Limosilactobacillus reuteri: one gene and its partner. The protein of the gene in region 1 interacts with the protein of each later gene in a pairwise test. Links are inferred from orthologs where the notes say so. Each region holds a gene or a part of one and is shown in the gene's direction. Other genes may lie near its edges.

What was found.
Region 2: the proteins of priA (region 1) and ssb interact in binary tests that used the Escherichia coli proteins (3 or more experiments, as listed by UniProt). The link is inferred for Limosilactobacillus reuteri from one-to-one orthologs.

What each region holds. Positions count from the first base shown.
Region 1 is NZ_CP059275.1:704,138-712,180, forward strand. The notes cover bases 1-3,115. They hold priA (primosomal protein N'), read left to right. Parts: upstream 1-400; coding sequence 401-2,830; downstream 2,831-3,115. Other genes in these bases: coaBC (bifunctional phosphopantothenoylcysteine decarboxylase/phosphopantothenate--cysteine ligase CoaBC), read left to right, coding at 1-400; fmt (methionyl-tRNA formyltransferase), read left to right, coding at 2,831-3,115. In the rest of the region: more of fmt, read left to right, coding at 3,116-3,784; 16S rRNA (cytosine(967)-C(5))-methyltransferase RsmB, read left to right, coding at 3,785-5,134; HHK02_RS04130 (Stp1/IreP family PP2C-type Ser/Thr phosphatase), read left to right, coding at 5,135-5,875; pknB (Stk1 family PASTA domain-containing Ser/Thr kinase), read left to right, coding at 5,876-7,780; rsgA (ribosome small subunit-dependent GTPase A), read left to right, coding at 7,781-8,043.
Region 2 is NZ_CP059275.1:1,360,963-1,373,321, forward strand. The notes cover bases 3,594-6,593. They hold ssb (single-stranded DNA-binding protein), read left to right. Parts: upstream 3,594-4,811; coding sequence 4,812-5,375; downstream 5,376-6,593. Other genes in these bases: gyrA (DNA gyrase subunit A), read left to right, coding at 3,594-4,514; rpsF (30S ribosomal protein S6), read left to right, coding at 4,515-4,811; rpsR (30S ribosomal protein S18), read left to right, coding at 5,376-5,612; HHK02_RS08055 (sugar-binding transcriptional regulator), read left to right, coding at 6,237-6,593. Also shown: DNA replication/repair protein RecF, read left to right, coding at 1-74; gyrB (DNA topoisomerase (ATP-hydrolyzing) subunit B), read left to right, coding at 105-2,024; more of gyrA, read left to right, coding at 2,025-3,593; more of HHK02_RS08055, read left to right, coding at 6,594-7,172; HHK02_RS08060 (DHH family phosphoesterase), read left to right, coding at 7,173-9,191; rplI (50S ribosomal protein L9), read left to right, coding at 9,192-9,644; dnaB (replicative DNA helicase), read left to right, coding at 9,645-11,036; HHK02_RS08075 (MDR family MFS transporter), read left to right, coding at 11,037-12,239; HHK02_RS08080 (hypothetical protein), read left to right, coding at 12,240-12,359. UniProt on the Escherichia coli protein: Plays an important role in DNA replication, recombination and repair. Binds to ssDNA and to an array of partner proteins to recruit them to their sites of action during DNA metabolism. Acts as a sliding platform that migrates on DNA via reptation.

The sequences.
Region 1 (8,043 bases):
CATGGCGGCCGCAGTTGCTGACTATCGCCCAGTTGAGGTAGTTGATCATAAAATTAAGAAAAAAGATGGTAACCCGCATCTTACCATTGCGCTTACTGAAACTATTGATATTTTAAAGAATATTGCGAAGATGAAGCAAAACGGTCAATACATCGTTGGGTTTGCGGCAGAAACAAATGATCTTCTAGAAAATGCTAATCGTAAACTTGCTAGCAAAAATGCGGATATGATTATTGCAAATAGTGTGGCGGGAGATATGGGAGCATTTGGCAGTGACCAGAATCAAGTGACCATCTTACAAAAAGATCAAACGCCAATTAAATTAGCTCGCCAATCTAAAGCTAAAATTGCAAACGAGATTATTGAATTAATTAGTGCAAAATTAAAGTCAGGTGATTAAATGCCAGAGTTGGCACAGGTAGTTGTTGATGTTCCAACAATGCAAACAAATCAACCATATACTTATCAGATTCCGCCAAAACTTGAAAAACAAATTCAAGTTGGAGTAAGAGTGATTGTGCCTTTTGGAAAGGGAAAACGGACTGTTCAAGGATTTGTTGTTGCCCTTGACAATGCATCCCAATATGAGGGAGAACTCAAACCAATTCAGGCGATAATGGATCTTCAACCGGTAATTAATCCTGAATTAATGAATCTTAGCAAATGGTTAGCTGATACTACTTACTCTTTTTGGATTTCTTGCTTATATACGATGTTGCCTAACTTATTGAAGGCTAAGACTACTAGAATTATTCGAATTGTAGATGAAGTAGACGAGCATGTTGCCTTTGACATTTTTCATGGGCGAGATGAATTAGAAATGGCGGCGGTACAAGATAAACCGGCAATCTTAAGTAAATTGTTCAAACTGCAAAAGGAAGGAAAGATAACGATTGAATACCAAGTGGAGGATCGAGCCAAAGCTAAAACGGTGACTGGTATTCGCTCTTTGCTTAATTTTGAACAACTGGAAGATGAGCGCGCATCCCTTCATGCTAATGCTCATGCTCAAAACCGTCTTCTTTCATATTTACAATCAATTGGTAGTCAAGTTGTTAAGCAAAAGGATGCTGAACATAAAACTGGTTTAAAAGCAGCCACCTTCAATCAGGGACAACAGAAGGGATGGCTAGAAAAAACATCAGTTGAAGTATATCGACAACCCTTGGCTATGCAGGGCACTCCTGATGATGCTCATTTAGTAGCCCCCCTGCAGCTCAACGCCGATCAACAAAATGCTGTTAACCAGATTAATCAAGCAATCGACAATCATGACCCTAAAGTTTTCCTCTTACAAGGAGTTACGGGGAGTGGCAAGACAGAAGTATACTTGCAATCGATTGCTAATGCTCTTCAACAGGGAAAGACAGCATTAATGCTTGTACCCGAGATTTCATTAACGCCCCAGATTGTTAACCGTGTGCGGCGACGATTTGGCTCTAAGGTTGCTGTTTTACATAGTAGTTTATCGAATGGTGAACGATATGATGAATGGCGACGGATTGAACGTGGAGAAGCGCAAGTAGTTGTGGGTGCCCGTTCAGCAGTCTTTGCTCCGTTAACTAATTTAGGGCTAATCATTCTTGATGAAGAACATGAATCTAGTTATAAACAAGATGAATCACCCCGTTATCAGGCGCGTGAAGTAGCTAAATGGCGGGGAAAATATAATCAAGCGCCTGTAGTTCTTGGCTCTGCTACTCCTAGTCTGGAGAGTCGTGCGCGAGCAGTAAAAAACGTTTATCACTTGTTGCGTCTTCCTCACCGGGTAAATAAACAGGAACTGCCACCAATCGAAGTGGTTGATATGCGAGATGAAATTAAAAAGTACGGGGAGAGTAACTTTTCTCAAAAACTATTAACCGAATTAAATGACCGCCTGCAAAAGAACGAGCAAAGTATTTTAATGCTAAATCGACGGGGATTTTCATCCTTTATGATGTGTCGTGATTGTGGAAATGTTTTAAAATGTCCTAATTGTGATATTTCTTTGACGCTCCATATGGATACGCGGACAATGAAATGTCATTATTGTGGTCATGAAGAACCAATCCCCCGTGAATGTCCCAATTGCCATAGTCATCAGATTCGCTATTATGGGACTGGAACAGAGAAGGTTGAGCAAGAATTGCATCAATTATTACCCCAGGCCCGGATTATTCGCATGGATGTTGATACCACTCGACGGAAGGGAATGCATGCAAAATTATTGCGACAGTTCGGTCAACACCAAGCGGATATTTTATTAGGAACCCAGATGATTGCAAAAGGGCTTGATTTCCCTAATGTTACCTTAGTAGGGGTTTTAAATGCTGATACTGGTCTAGGCTTACCAGATTTTCGTGCTAGTGAACGGACTTTTGATTTGCTAAGTCAAGTTAGCGGTCGGGCTGGTCGGGCAAATAAGCAGGGGGAAGTTATTATCCAGACATATAACCCTGACCATTACGCTATTCAAGATGCCAAAATGCACGATTACGAAAAATTCTTTAACCAGGAAATGATGCTACGAAGACAAGCAAGTTATCCGCCATACTATTACACCGTTCGTTTGATGGCCAGTCATCCCGAAGAAGCCAAAGCAGCTAGGGCAATGGCAGATATCTATGGTCGCCTAAAGCAGGGATTATTATCTTCGACGGTTATTCTTGGCCCCACTCCGCGAGCAATTGCCCGGATGAAGCGTCGTTACTATTACCAAATTGTCATCAAATATAAGAAGGATCCTTACTTGCATCAGCTATTGTTTGATATTCTTCAGGATACGCAAAGTCGCGGTTTTAAGGATGTCCAAGTAAGTATCGATCCAGATCCACAATATTTTATGTAAATGTCAACATCAGTCGTTTTTATGGGAACACCCGAGTTTGCTGTTCCGATTTTACAAAGTTTAATTGATAATCCAGAATACGATATTCAAGCAGTTCTTACCCAGCCAGACCACCATATCGGCCGGAAACGTACTCTTCATCAATCGCCAGTTAAAGAATTAGCTGAACAATATAATATCGAAGTCTTACAGCCAGCTAAACTCAGCAAAAGTCCTGAAATGGAGAAAATTATTAATTTGCAGCCTGACTTAATGATTACTGCTGCTTATGGGCAATTCCTTCCAACAAAGTTATTGGCGGCTGCTAAAATTGCAGCAATCAATGTTCACGGTTCATTACTGCCAAAATATCGTGGAGGGGCCCCAATTCAATATTCCATTATTAATGATGATAAAGAAACCGGGGTCTCCATTATGTACATGGTTAAGAAGATGGATGCGGGCGATATTATTTCACAAAGGTCTATTCCGATTGAAGACACTGATGATAGTGGCACTATGTTCAAAAAGCTTAGTTTGCTAGGAAGAGACTTGCTGTTAGAAACGCTGCCTAAACTTATTAGCGGGGATGTTAATCCGGTCGCTCAAGATCCAGATAAAGTAGTCTTTTCTCCCAACATTACTAGTGAACAAGAACAGATTGATTTCCGACTTCCGGCACGGTTAATTGATGCGAAGGTGCGGGGATTACGGCCGGCTCCTCTTGGTAATATGATTATTGATGGATTACGCACAAAAATTTATGATGTGACCCCATTAGAAGAAAAAACAGACCTTGAACCAGGGAAAGTAGTGCGGGTCACGAAGCATCAATTAGTAATTGCCGCTGGAGATGGAACGACATACCAGATTAATAAGTTAAAGCCAGCAGGGAAAAAGGCGATGGATATTACTTCTTACCTTAATGGACATAAAGATATTACAGAGGGAGGCCAAGTTGTAAGTGAAGACTAAGTGAAGACTAAATTTCAACCGCAAAATGCGCGTGAATTAGCTTTAGTGGCGCTTGAAGGAGTTGTCGAAAATGGTGCATACTCAAACTTGCAGGTTGACCAGTTATTAAAAAGGTACTCGTTGGCAGATAAAGATCGCCGGTTGGCAACTAATATTATTTATGGTGTTTTGCAGCATAAACTTACCCTCGAATATTGGCTAAATGGGTTTGTGCAGGGAAAACGGCTTGATCCTTGGGTAAAGACGCTTCTCTTGTCTGCACTTTACCAGTATCATTATTTAGAACGAGTTCCGGATTGGGCGGTAACTGACGAAAGTATTGAAATAGCTAAACGTCGAGGAAATCCAGGTATTCGAAAGTTTGTCACTGGCGTTTTACATGCCATTTTGCGGAAAGGATTACCTGACCTGCGGCAAATTGATGAACGTGATTTGCGGTTAAGTATCGAAAATAGTGTCCCACGGTGGCTAGTCAACGAGCTGACTAGGGAATATGGCGAAGAAAATACTGAAAAAGTACTTCAATCAATTAATGAGCCGGCTCATCAGGTAATTAGAGTTAACATCGTCAAAACTGACCTTCCAACCGTCAAACAAACTTTAGATGCTGCTGGAATTGAATATCAAGAAAGTCAAGTTGCGCAAAATGCTTTAGTAATTACTAAAGGTGAAATTATCAGTTCCGATCTCTTCAAAAATGGCGAAATTACTATTCAAGACGAAAGTGCCATGTTAGCCGTGGAAAGCATGCATATTGAGCCAGGGGATAAAGTCCTGGACGCTTGTGCAGCTCCGGGTGGAAAGACCGTTCAAATAGCAGAAGCCCTCACTAATGAAGACGGCCACGTTGATGCACTTGATATTCACCAACATAAGGTTAGATTGATTGAAAAGAATGCTCGTCGACTGGGAGTTGAAAAGCGAGTTACTGCTCATGCCCTTGACGCACGGGAAGTTGATCAACTTTTTGATGATGAAAGTTTTGACAAGGTCTTAGTTGACGCACCTTGTAGTGGGATTGGACTTTTACGCCGGAAGCCAGAAATTCGTTATACAAAAACGCTAAATGATAGCAAGCAATTACATAAGATTCAGTTAGCAATTTTAAATGCGGTTGCCGCAAAAGTTAAAAAAGGCGGTATAATCACATACAGCACGTGCACAATTTTACAGCAAGAAAATGATGATACTGTTCAAACGTTTCTAGCTGAACATCCGGAGTTTGAGTTAGTAAAAACAACAACTGCACGAAAAGTTAAGGATAATCGTCACTCACCAACCTTAACTATATTACCGAGTGATTTTGATTCTGATGGCTTCTTCGTCAGTAGCCTTAAGAAGGGAATATAAATGAAAGCTGCTTATCAAACAGATATCGGCCACCAACGAAAGCAAAACCAGGACCGGGTTGCTGTGTTTACTAACAAGCTAGGCAATCAATTAATGGTTATTGCTGATGGAATTGGTGGCAATCGTAGCGGAGATATCGCTGCAGAGCAAACAGTTGCGACTTTGGGGAGTCAGTTTAAAAAAAGGCCTCCGCAGACTTCGATGGAAGGGATCCGCTGGTTTGCTCGTGAAACCCAATTAATCAATAATAAAATCTTAGCGCAATCCAAACGTAATCTTCGCTTGCAGGGGATGGGAACAACAATGGTTGCCGCTATTGCATTTAAGGATGCGGTTGTGGTTGCTAACATTGGTGATAGTCGAGGATATATCCTTCATCAAAACCTATTAACGCAGATTACAGTAGACCATTCATTGGTTAATGAATTGGTAAAAACGGGAGATATATCAGAAGATGAAGCACTAAAGCTACCCCAGAGCAATATAATTACAAGGGCAATTGGAATCTCACAGGATGCACAAGTTGATGTAAACCGCTTTGAATTAAACGAAGGTGATCAACTGTTAATGTGTTCTGATGGCTTGTTTAAGACTGTTTCTAAGGAGCGGATTATCAAGGTGCTTGAATTGCCGAGACCGCTTGAAGAGAAATGTGCTCAACTTATAAAAATGGCAAATGATGCCGGCGGACCAGATAATATTACCGTTTTAATTGGGATTAATAGTAACCAGGAGGGATAGATGAATCCTGGATATGAAATTGGTCACCGATATCGGATAATTCGGTCACTGGGTGAAGGTGGAATGGCTAATGTCTACTTGGCACATGATATGGTTCTTGATCGGGACGTTTCTGTTAAACTATTGCGTCTTGACTTACGGGACGATCCAAGTACTAAACGGCGATTTCACCGGGAGGCAATGGCCGCAACGCAGTTAAATGATCCTCATATTGTTGGAATTTATGACGTTGGTGAGGATCATGGCTTGCAATACATGGTAATGCAATATGTAAAGGGGACAGACCTTAAAGCATATATAAAAAAGCACTATCCGATTCCACTTCCACAAGTTATTGATATTATGGAACAGGTGCTTTCAGCAGTTGCGACCGCCCATGCTCATGGGATTATCCACCGGGACTTAAAACCACAAAATATCTTAATTGATGAAAATAAAAACGTTAAAATTACTGATTTTGGAATTGCGGTTGCTGTATCGCAAGACTCATTAACGCAGACTAATACCTTGATGGGGTCAGTTCACTACCTATCCCCAGAACAAGCGCGAGGAAGCATTGCTACTAAACAATCAGATATCTATTCACTAGGAATTATCTTGTTTGAACTTCTAACAGGAAAGGTTCCGTTTGAAGGAGAAACGGCTGTCTCAATTGCCTTGAAGCATTTCCGCGAAGAAATACCTTCTGTTCGTGAACAGAACAAAGAAATTCCTCAATCACTCGAAAACGTAATCATTAAAGCGACAGCAAAGGAACCAGCTGAGCGGTATAGTTCAGTTAATGAAATGGCGGCTGATTTGAAAACCGTCCTTGATCCACAAAGAGCTAATGAGCCGCGGTTAAAGATCCAACAAGATGATAATGGAGAAACTAAGGTGTTAGATATTAAACACCTAAAAGCTGATGATTACCAACCAAAGAAGTCAACTGATTCACCAACCGTTGATCCATCAACTAAACCGCAAAAGTGGAAAAAATATGGGATTGTTAGTGGAACGCTTGGCATGATTGTGCTGATTGCAGTCTGTAGCTGGTGGTTCTTGATCCGTCAAGTAATCATCCCCGATGTAGAAGGAATGACAGTGCTAAAGGCAGAACAACGATTGCACCAGCAAAACTTACGGATTGGTAAGATTACTCGAGTAAATAGTCAGGCGGTTGATAAAAACCGAATTGTTTCAACCAATCCTGACGTCAGCCATAAGACCCGTGTTAGTACCCCAATTAATTTAACGGTTAGTACAGGAGTTAAGCAATTGCAAATGGCTGATTATGTTGGTGAGGACTATTCTTCAGTAGCCGCTAACCTTCGTCGCAAGGGATTTCAAGTTCATCAAGAACCAGTGTATTCGGATGATATCGATAAGGGACAGATTATCAGACAAAACCACAAAAAAGGTACGATTGTTAAGCCTGCTGCTAACACAATTATTTTTCGAGTAAGCGCAGGGAAAGAACCAATTAAGATTCCAAACTTTAAGAATCAAGATATTAGTGCTGTGCAACAGTTTGCAAATAAAAATAATTTGCAATTGACAACTCAAGAGAAAAAATCAAAAACAATCGCGACTAACCATGTGATTAATCAGACGCCGCGAGCTGGATCGACATTAAATCATGGTGATACGTTAACGGTTTCCATTGCTAATTCTGGTAATCAAACAAAGACGACGAATATTCAGATTAACATTCCATTCGATGGAAATGGTGGCCAGCGTGAAAACCGTGTACAGGTATATATCAGAGATGCCAACCATAATTTAACAATGGAGTATCAAGATATTACAATTAATCAGGAAACAACAATTAATGTGCCATTTACCCTTAAACAAGGACAAACAGGTGCATACCGTGTTGTTCGCAATGGACGAACGATTATGAGTGCAACAAATATTACTGGATAATTGAAAACAGGAATAATCCAACAATCATTAAGTGGCTTTTATGATGTAATTGCAGATGAAAAGATTTATCGGACAAGGGCGCGTGGAAACTTTCGTCAACGAAAGATCAAGCCAGTAGTTGGCGATCATGTTGAATTCAGTGCTGAAAATCAACAGGAAGGGTATTTATTAAAAATCTTGCCTCGTCGCAATCAGTTGGTGCGGCCGCCTGTTGCTAATGTTGATATGGCAGTTGTCGTAACCTCAGCTAAAGAACCAGCATT
Region 2 (12,359 bases), 660 kb from region 1 along the record:
CTCGCCAGCTAATTAATGAACCCACGATTTTTGAAATTGAGCACGGCACTTTGAATAAGGAGGAAGTAAAGTGAGTGAGCAACGAACAACAAAAAGAAACCAAGATGGAATTGGCTAGCGAATACGATGCTAGTCAAATTCAGGTTTTAAAGGGATTGGATGCAGTTCGAAAGCGTCCCGGAATGTACATTGGTTCCACTTCAGCCCAGGGACTTCATCACCTTGTTTGGGAAATTGTCGATAACGGAATTGATGAAGCCTTAGCAGGATTCTGTGATGAAATTAATGTTGTAGTTAATCCAGATAACAGTATTACTGTTAAGGATAATGGTCGTGGAATTCCAGTTGATACGCAAAAAGAAACTGGAAAGTCAGCCTTAGAAACGGTCTTTACTGTTCTGCACGCCGGAGGAAAATTTGGCGGCGGCGGATATAAGGTTTCTGGAGGTCTTCACGGGGTAGGGGCTTCTGTTGTAAATGCCTTATCTACTGAATTAGATGTTAAAGTTGCTCGTCAAGGTAAACGTTACTACATGGATTTTGATCATGGTCATGTTAAGTCTGCAATGAAGGTAATTGAAGAAGGACTTCCAGAAACTGAGCATGGTACAACCGTTCACTTTAAGCCGGATCCAGAAATTTTCCGTGAAACAACGACTTACAATATTAAAACTTTAACTGATCGTTTAAGAGAGTTAGCTTTCTTAAATAAGGGACTTAAAATCACGATCGAAGACTTACGAGAAATAGATCATGAACGGAAAGAATTCCATTATGAAGGTGGTATTCGTCATTATGTTGAATACCTTAATGAAGATCAAAATGTTTTATTTGATCCACCAATTTACGTGGAAGGTAAAGAAAATGATATTACTGTTGAAGTTTCCTTACAATATACAGATTCATATCGTAGCAACTTACTAACTTTTACTAACAATATTCATACTTATGAAGGTGGAACTCATGAGACCGGATTTAAGATGGCTCTTACACGCGTTATTAATGACTACGGCCACAAAGCAGGTATTTTAAAGTCGAATGAGACCTTATCAGGAGATGACGTACGGGAAGGTTTAACTGCTGTTGTCTCCATTAAGCACCCTGATCCGCAATTCGAGGGACAGACTAAGACTAAGTTAGGAAATTCAGATGCACGAACAGCGACTGACCATGTCTTTGCGGCAACATTTAACCGGTTCTTATTAGAACACCCAGACGAAGCGCGGCAAATTATTGAAAAAGGTCAACTCGCTTCCAAAGCAAGAGTGGCTGCTAAACGGGCACGGGAAGTTACTCGTAAAAAGAGTGGTCTTGAAATTAGCAATTTGCCAGGTAAGTTAGCTGATAACACGAGTAAGGATCCTGAAATTTCAGAATTATTTATTGTCGAAGGGGATTCTGCCGGTGGATCAGCAAAGCAGGGACGTTCGCGACTCACCCAGGCAATCCTTCCAATTCGAGGAAAGATCTTGAATGTTGAAAAAGCAACCCTTGATCGAGTTCTAGCTAATGACGAAATTCGTTCTCTATTTACCGCTCTTGGAACAGGTTTTGGAGATGACTTTGATATTACAAAGGCTAATTACCATAAATTGATTATCATGACTGATGCGGATGTCGATGGTGCCCACATTCGGACATTACTGTTAACCTTGTTCTACCGCTTTATGAAACCAATGATTACGCATGGGTATGTTTATATTGCCCAACCGCCGCTATATCAAGTTCGGCAAGGTAAATTTGTAAAATACATTGACTCTGATGAAGAACTAGAGCAGGTTGTAAGCTCACTGCAGCCAAGTCCTAAGCCAGTTATTCAACGTTACAAAGGGCTAGGTGAAATGGATGCTGAGCAATTATGGGAAACAACAATGGACCCAGAAAATCGGCACCTATTACGAGTAAAACTAGACGACGCAGAACAGGCTGATAAGATTTTCCCAATGCTAATGGGAACCAAGGTCGGACCACGGCGCGACTTTATTGAGCAAAATGCTAAGTTCGTTGAAAACCTTGACCTGTAATTGGCTGAACAAGATATGCCTAATCGGATCACGGATGTAAATCTTACGAGTCAGATGAAAAACTCATTCTTGGATTATGCAATGAGTGTTATTGTTTCACGTGCGCTTCCAGACGTCCGTGATGGATTAAAACCGGTACAACGCCGGATTCTATATGGAATGAATGAATTAGGGGTTACTCCCGATAAGCCTTACAAGAAGTCAGCCCGGATTGTCGGGGATGTAATGGGTAAGTTCCACCCACATGGTGACTCTTCAATTTATGAAGGACTTGTGCGGATGGCTCAAGACTTTAGTTATCGTTACATGCTTGTTGATGGTCACGGTAACTTCGGGTCAGTTGATGGTGATGGAGCGGCCGCCATGCGTTATACCGAAGCAAAGATGAGCAAAATTGCAGTTGAAATGCTTCGGGATATCAATAAAAATACCGTTGATTTCCATGATAACTATGATGGTACTGAAAAAGAACCGGATGTATTACCAGCTCGTTTTCCTAATTTATTAGTTAACGGTGCCTCAGGGATTGCCGTGGGGATGGCTACTAATATTCCAACCCATAATTTAGGTGAGGTTATTAATGGCCTGCATATGTTAATGAATAACCCTGATATTACAACGGAAGGACTAATGAAGGCTATTCCTGGTCCCGACTTTCCAACTGGTGGAGTAGTAATGGGTAAGTCCGGTATTCGTAAAGCTTATGAAACCGGTCGGGGAACTATTATTGTTCGAGCAAAAGTTGATATTGAAGAACAGAAGAATGGTAAGCAACGGATCATTGTTCACGAAATTCCATACATGGTTAATAAGGCAAAGTTAATTGAACGAATTGCTGAATTAGCTCGGAATAAAGATATTGATGGAATTACTGATGTTAACGATGAAACTGACCGTGACGGAATGCGAATCGTAATTGATGTTCGTCGTGATGCCAGTGCTGAAGTTATCTTGAATAATCTTTACAAGATGACCTTGATGCAAACAACTTTTAACTTCAATATGCTAGCAATTGTTAATGGGGCTCCAAAGATTTTAAGCTTGAAACAAATCTTGCAATATTATCTGGAACACCAGGAATCAGTTGTACGGCGGCGAACGGAATTTGAATTAAAGAAAGCCCAGAATCGTGCGCACATTGTTGCCGGATTGCGGATCGCTTTAGACCATATTGATGAGATAATTAATATTATTCGTAATTCACAAACAAGTGAAGTAGCGAAAAATGAGTTGATGAATAATTATGGTTTATCAGATCGACAGGCTCAAGCTATCCTCGATATGCGGTTAGTTCGGTTGACCGGTCTAGAACGGGAAAAGATAGAGGATGAATACCAAAAATTAATGGCAGCAATTGCTGATTACAAGGATATTCTTGCTCATCGTGAACGGATCAATCAAATCATTTATGACGAATTGATGGAAATTCAAAAACGTTTTGGAGATGAACGGCGGACTGAACTTCAAGTTGGTGATATTACCAATATTGAAGATGAAGACTTAATTGAAGAAGAAGATATTATCGTTGCCTTGACCCACAATGGATACATTAAACGTCTTCCAGTTGATGAATTTAAGTCTCAGCATCGTGGGGGTCGTGGTGTTAAGGGAATGGGAGTTCATAAAGATGATTTTATTGAACAACTAATTTCTAGCTCAACTCATGATATGTTGCTCTTCTTTACTAATTCAGGAAAAGTATACTCAATGAAAGGGTATGAAGTTCCTGAATATGGTCGGGCTGCGCAGGGAATTCCAATTATTAACCTGCTTGGAATTAATAATAAAGAGAAGATTAGCGCTGTTATCAATGTTTCACATGAAACTAACGATGATGATAAATACCTCTTCTTTATTACTAAGCTAGGAACAGTTAAACGGACAGCAGTAACAGAGTTTAAGAATATTCGAAGTAATGGATTAAAGGCGCTTAATCTCCATGAAAACGATGAATTGATTGATGTAGAAGTTATTAGTGAAGATCAGCCAATGATTATTGGTACTCATAATGGATATGCTCTTAGCTTTAAATCATCAGTTGTTCGGTCAATGGGGCGAAGCGCGGCTGGAGTTCGTGGGATTCGTTTACGAGATGAAGACTACGTAATTGGCGCTGCCCCTCTTAATTCTGATAGCAAGGTACTTGTAATTAGTGAAAATGGTTTTGGAAAGCAAACTCCTGCTTCTGAATACCCAATCAAAGGCCGGGGCGGATTAGGAGTTAAGACAGTTAATGTTACTGTAAAGAATGGCCCGCTGGTTGGTTTAACGACTGTCAATGGTGATGAAGATATCATGTTAGTGACCGACCAGGGAGTAATTATTCGTTTTGGCATTGAAAGTGTATCGCAAACTGGACGATCTGCGGTTGGTGTTCACTTAATTAAGATGGATAATGGTGCCCGTGTTGCTACGATTGCAAAGGTGGATAAAGAAGTCGATGAGGAGACTGAAGAAGTAACTAATAATTCCTCACAAGAAGAAAATTAAATGGAAACACGCAAATATGAAATTACTTACATCATTCGTCCTGATATCGAAGAATCTGCAAAGAGCGAATTGGTAGACCGATTCGACAAGATCTTGGCGGACAATGGTGCAACTATCGCTGACTCAAAGGATTGGTCAACTCGTCGTTTTGCTTACCCAATCGCTAAGTACACTGAAGGTACTTACCACGTGGTAAACTTAACTACTGATTCAGACCAAGCTTTAAACGAATTTGATCGTTTAGCTAAGTTCAGTGATGATATCCTACGTCACATGATTGTTAAGCTTGATGCTTAAATGCTTAATCGTGCAGTCTTAACTGGGCGTTTAACAAGAGATCCCGAGTTGCGGTACACAACCAGCGGGACGGCTGTTGTTTCATTTACGTTAGCTGTTGATCGGCAATTCCGAAACCAAAATGGTGATCGTGATGCTGACTTTATCAATTGCGTTATTTGGCGTAAATCCGCTGAAAACTTTAGTAACTTTACGCATAAGGGTTCACTTGTTGGAATTGAAGGGCGTATTCAAACCCGGAATTATGAAAACCAACAGGGTAACCGTGTATATGTTACCGAAGTTGTTGTAGATAACTTTGCATTGTTAGAACCTCGTCAAAATGGTGGTATGAACCAATCAGGCGTTCAACAGCCATTTAACAATACCCAACAATCGTTTGGTGCTCAGGCTCCACAATATGGCAGTCAACCACAACCTGGAAATAATGCTCCTCAAAGTAATCCGTCACCAAGTATGGACAATGGTTTCGATCCCAATCAAAATGCTGGCAACCAGTTCCCTGGAAGTAGTGATGATGGTGGTCAATCCATTGATTTAGCTGATGACGAATTACCATTCTAAATGGCACAACAACGTCGGGGCGGACGTCGTCGTCGTAAGGTCGACTTCATCGCCGCAAACCACATCGAATACATCGATTACAAAGACACTGATTTATTACGTCGGTTCATTTCTGAACGTGGTAAGATCTTACCACGTCGGGTTACTGGTACCAGTGCTAAAAACCAACGTAAGTTAACTATCGCTATCAAGCGTGCACGGATCATGGGTCTTTTGCCATTCGTTGCAGAAGACTAGATGAAACTAAATAAATATATTGATCATACTTTACTAAGTCCCGAAGCAACAGAAGCACAAGTAGAAAAAGTTATTAAGCAAGCAATTGATAATCATTTTCATACTGTTATGATTAATCCATACTGGGTTGCTAAAACTCATAAAGCATTAGAAGAAACTGATGTAGTAACAGCAACTGTTATTGGTTTTCCTCTTGGAGCCACTACAACTGCAACAAAAGTTTTTGAAACTGAGTAAATGGTTATGAATATTGGCGAAATGAAAGGCAAAAATTATGCTAAAGTAGCTGATGATATTAAGACAGTTGTTAAAGTTGCTCATAATGCCAATAAGGTTGCAAAGGTAATTATTGAAACAGCTTTGCTAACTGATGATGAAATCACTAAGGCATCTAAGATTGTTGCTGATGCAGGTGCTGACTTTGTAAAAACATCAACAGGTTTCTCAACCCGTGGAGCAGCAGTTCATGATGCTGAATTAATGTCAGCAGCTACTAAAGAAACTCCCACTGAAGTAAAGGCTTCTGGTGGTATTCATACAACCGAAGAAGCAGAAGCAATGATTAATGCTGGAGCTACAAAGTTGGGCGTTAGCCATAGTATGCAAGTTATTGGTAAAGAATAGGTGGATAGTAAGCAACAAATTAAACAGGCCGTCCAGGTTAGTAAACTTTACTATTTAGATGGCGTTACCCAAGCAGAAATCGGAAAAAAACTAAATTTATCGCGACCAACAATTTCTCGATTACTTCAATTTGCACGCGAGAAAAATATTGTCAAAATTTCAATAAATGATCCCCTTAGCAATATTGAAGATCTGCAGCACCAATTAAAAGAAAAGTATCAACTAAAGGATGTCATTATTAGTACTCCAGAAAGCAATGAAACGGCTGAAATTTTATCATCTTTAGGTAAGGCCACGGCTCGTTACCTTGATAAAAAAGTTAAGGATAATGATGTTATTGGTGTTAGTTGGGGAAGGACACTGGTCAGCGTAGCACGTCAATTGATACCAAATGACCGTAAAAATGTTCAGGTGGTCTATTTTAAAGGAACAGTGGCGAACTCTACTCATAATAATTATGTTGTAGAGGTTACTAAATGTTTTAATAAATGCTACCATACCCAGGCGCAGATTCTTCCGCTTCCTTTAATTTTTGAAAATAAGCAAATTAAAGAGATGGTGATAAAAGATAAATTTATTAACGAGATTTTAGATACTGGTAAGCGGACAAGCGTGGCACTTTTTACGGTAGAAACGACGGAACAAGATGCAACGCTATTTGAACTAGGTTATTTTAATGATCAGCAAATTAAAACCTTGCAAGAGAAAGCAGCCGGGGACCTTGTTTCTCGCTTTATTGATGAACGCGGGAAAATCGTTGATGACCAGTTAAATGATCGCACAGTTGCTATTGCTTTAGATGATCTAAAACAAGCTCGGGAATCAGTTCTTATCGCTGGTGGAATGAATAAGTTAAAAGCAATCAAAGCGGCCTTAGCTGGAAAATATGCAAATGTATTAGTAACCGATTCACTTGTGGCTCAACACCTATTATAGATGCGAAAAATTTTCAGTCGTGAGAACTGGGAGTTTTATTTTGAACACCCAGCCGTCCGCTGGAATGTCTGCTATATAGTGCTTTTAACAATCATTGGGCTTATTTTAGGGTTTATGGATAACTGGATTATTGGACTAATTGTTTTAGTAATCGCAGTTATTGGTGGAGCTATTAGTATTCGGCGGTTAAGAAAATTATTAGTCGATGCTCATGAATATTTAAATGAATTAACGTATAAAGTCCAACGTGGGCAACAAGAAGCATTACTGGAAATGCCCATGGGAATGATTATGTTAAATAAGCGTCATGAGGTTGAATGGATTAATCCATATATGGCGCGTTATTTTAATCTTGAAATTGTTGTAGGGAAGCCGATTGCAGATGTTGATGTAAAATTAGCGGAATTAATAAAAGATCATGCAGATGATAAGCAAACACAAGTAGTGACATGGCGTGACCATCAATTTGAATTTTTGGTTCAGCATCACGGACAGGTAGTTTATTTATTAGATATTACAAAATATGAACAGATTAGTGCACAATATAAGGATGAACAAATCTTCATTGGTAATATTTACCTAGATAACTATGATGAGCTGATTCAAGGAATGAGTGATTCTGATGTCTCTAATCTTCATAATTACGTAACTTCACAAATAAGCGATTGGGCAGTTGCTAATCACTTATTGATGAAGATCATTGATGATGATAACTACTTGATTATTGGACATCAAGCTTCATTAAAAGAACTTGAAAAACAAAAATTCAAGATTCTTGATGTTATCCGTGAAAATACATCCAAGCAAAATTCGCCAGTTACTCTTAGCGTAGGAATTGCTTATGGCGAAAATGATCTGATAAAGCTTGCTGATACAGCACAAAATAACCTTGACCTCGCGTTAGGTCGTGGTGGAGACCAAGTTGTTGTTCGGGCTCAAGATCAGGAGGCACGTTTCTATGGTGGAAAGACCAACCCGATGGAGAAACGAACCCGGGTACGAGCACGGATGATTAGTCAAGCATTACAAGAATTAATGGCTCAATCAGACCAATTATTTGTGATGGGCCACACCAATCCAGATATGGATTCAGTCGGTGCCTGTTTGGGGATTCGACGGATTGCGGAAATGAACGGTAAAGAATGTTGGATTGTGATTGATGATGAACATCCACACTCTGATATTCAACGTTTGATGCATGAGATTGATAATTACCAGACGATTAAGGACCATATTATTTCACCAGTCGAAGCGTTAGAAAAAGCGACAAATAACAGTTTGTTAGTAATGGTTGACCATGCTAAGCGGGGAATTACCATTGCTCCTGAATTATATGATAAAATGCAAAACAGACTTGTTATCATTGACCACCACCGTCGCGGCGAGGACTTTCCTGAAAATCCATTGCTTGTTTATATCGAACCATATGCTTCATCAACTTGTGAGTTAATTACGGAAATGTTTGAGTACCAACCACGTGAAGGAAAAGGACTTAACAAGCTTGAAGCAACGGCAATGCTAACAGGGATTCAGGTTGATACAAAATCATTCACCAAGAGTGCTGGTACGCGAACTTTTGATGCAGCTAGTTACTTGCGTTCTGCTGGTGCCGATGGTTTAATGATTCAATCATTTATGAAAGAAAATCCAGAAACCTTCATGATGCGTAATCATTTGATTTCAAGAGCGGAAATAAATGATAAAATAGCATTATGTACGGGTGAAGAGGGACAGGTTTATGATCCTGTCACGGCTGCCCAGGCTGCTGATATGTTGCTCCAAATGAGTGGGATTGAAGCTTCATTTGTAATTTTTGAACGTGCTGATAACAAGATCGGAATTTCAGCACGCTCAATGGGAAATGTCAACGTCCAGGTAATCATGGAAAAAATGGGTGGTGGCGGTCACCTTGCAAATGCTGCTACACAAATCAGTGATAAAGATATTACACAGGTCAAGCAAGAGTTAGTTGATATTCTAACTAAACCTGATAAAGAGCAAGACGATACAGAGGAGTGAATGAAAGTTATTTTTACACAAGATGTACGAGGCCGTGGTCAACGTGGTCAAATTAAGGAAGTTCCAGATGGCTATGCTCAAAACTACTTAATTAAGCGTGGATTAGCAAAACAAGCTACTAAGGCGGCGATGAGCCAACTAAAGGGTCAACAACGTGCTGAAGAAAAACATGCTGCTGAAGAATTAGCTGATGCCAAGCGGATGAAGAAGATTCTTGAAGATGATAATACAGTTGTTGAATTAAGTGGAAAAGCCGGTACAGATGGCCGGATGTTTGGTTCAATTTCAACAAAACAAATTGCAACTGCTTTACAAAAACAATTTGACCTTAAAATTGATAAGCGAAAGATTGAGCTGGCGGCTCCAATTAAGGCGCTTGGCTACGTAAATGTGCCAATTAAACTTCATCCAGAAGTCGAAGCTCAAATTCGTGTTCACATTGCTGAAAAGTAAATGGATAATGCACCAGTGCAAGAAGAGCCACGCGATATTGAAGCAGAAAAAGCAGTTCTTGGAGCTGCTTTTTTAAGTAAAAACGCGTTGGCTGATGCGATGGAATATCTTGAGCCGCAAGATTTTTATCGGAAGGCTCACCAAATTATTTTTGAAAAGATGGTCCAACTAAATGATGCGGACCAGCCAATCGATCCGTTAACGATGAAAAATGTCCTTGATCAGGATAATCAAACGGAAAATATTGGTGGAGTTGCTTATATTGCTGAACTTGCAACAGCGGTTCCGACGGCTGCTAACGTTGTCTATTACTCAAAAATTGTTCATGATAAGGCGATTTCACGACGGTTGATCAATACTGCAACCAAAATTATCAATGATAGTTATGCTGGAAATGACAAAATTGAAGATCAACTTGACCGGGCTGAGCAAGAAATTATGTCAGTTTCGGAAAATAGTCGTCAAACTGGTTTTAAAAGTATTAGTGACGTTTTACAAGAGTCAATTAACCATGTCAGTGAGCTCTCTAGTCAAGATTCAGAGATTACTGGACTTTCAACTGGATATGCTCAATTAGATGAGATGACGACTGGTCTGCATAAAGATGAGTTGGTGATTATTGCGGCACGACCTGCTGTTGGGAAGACTGCCTTTGTTTTGAATATTGCTCAAAACGTTGCAACTAGAACCGATAATACGGTCGCAATTTTCAGTCTTGAAATGGGTGCGGAGTCTTTAGCAAACCGGATGCTTTGTGCTGAAGGAAATATTAACGCTAACCACTTACGGACCGGACAGCTTACGCAGGATGAATGGCAAAGTTTATTTATTGCAACTGGTGCCTTGAGTAACGCTAGTATCTATATTGACGATACACCAGGAATCAAGGTAGCAGAAATTCGGGCACGTTGTCGGCGCTTAGCAAAGGAAAAAGGCAACTTAGGATTGATCGTAATTGATTACCTTCAGTTGATTGAAGGGAGTAATCCTGATAACCGGCAACAAGAAGTTTCAGAAATTTCTCGACAACTAAAGAAACTGGCAAAGGAATTAGAAGTTCCAGTTATTGCCCTATCACAGTTGTCGCGGGGAGTTGAACAGCGACAAGACAAGCGCCCGGTTTTATCTGATATTCGTGAATCTGGATCGATTGAACAGGATGCAGATATTGTTAGTTTCCTTTATCGTGATGACTATTATGAGCACGATGAAGATTCGGAAGATAATAATAACCCGGGAAATAATCAGGATGACGATGGATCAAATGCTAGTGAAGTTGAAGTCATCATTGAAAAGAATCGTAGTGGTCCGCGGGGGACAGTTAAATTATTATTTGCAAAGTCTTATAATAAGTTCACTTCGATTTCCTATATCCCTGAAGATAATAATTAAATGAACCGTCAAGGCGTAGAATTAAAATGGCTTTTATTCGGAATGTTCCTTGGAAGTATTGGGAATAGTTTTGTCTGGCCATTAACAACAATTTATATTCACGATCAGTTGCATGAGTCATTAACTGTATCGGGAATCGTTTTACTCTTTTATTCAGGAGCAAATGTTGTCGGAAGTTATATTAGCGGAATGCTATTTGACCGAGCTAACCCGCGGAAATTAATGATTGGCGGGACACTGCTAGCGACAATCGTAATGGTTATTATGATTTTCTTCAATGGCTGGCCGATATATGGAATTCTTTTAACAGTTATTGGATTCTTTAATGGCTGGATCATTACAATGGTTAATTCTTTTGCGACTCGTTCAGGTCGAGATGGTCGTTATGTTTTTAATATGTTGTATTTTGCCAATAACTTGGGAATGGTGATTGGAACTACTATTGTCGGCCCGCTTTATCAGTATGCAGATGGCAATGTTTCACCAATGTTTTTGATTACCACAATCCTTTATACAATGTTCTCACTTGTTGTTATCTTTTTCTTTAAGGATAGTCAACAAACAGTTGCAAAGACCGAAGATATGGAAGCTGAAGAAGAGAACAAGACAGTTAATATTAAGATACCTCAAGCTAACTTATGGATTAACTGGATCTTCTTCATTGCCTTAGTTGTAATCTGGACAATGTATGAACAATGGGCAAGTAACCTATCAGTTTTCATGACTGATCAAGGAATCTCGATGACAAAATATAGTCTTTTGTGGACATTAAATGGGATTTTAATTGTTGTTTTCCAATTAGGAATTACTTGGCTTAATCGCTGGGTTAATCGGCCATATGCGCAAGTATTTATTGGGATGTTTACAATTGGTTTCTCATTTGTCTTATTACTTTACGCTCACTCATATAGCTGGTTTGTTGCGGCAATGGTCATTCTGACAATCGGTGAAGCCACTGCTCTGCCAACAATGCCTGCCATTGTAAACAGCCTTTCACCGGTTGCTGTTAAGGGAAAGTATCAGGGAATTCTGAACGCATTTTCTTCTTTAGGAAAGGCAATTGGTCCGCTATTTGGTGGATTGATGATTGAAGCGACCTCTTATCATATCCTCTTTATTATTTGTGCGATTTCAATTTTTGTAATGGAAATAATAGTAGTCTTTGTTATTAAGATAAAACGTGCAAAAGCAGTTGAATATTAAATGTTTTACAATAATTTTGATAATGTCCATGGTGAAGACCGTTATGGAATGGTAGGAAAAACAGGAGATCCTTTTAGGGAAGAATGTAAACTAGGGATTTCTTGTTATCAGTGCCATGAA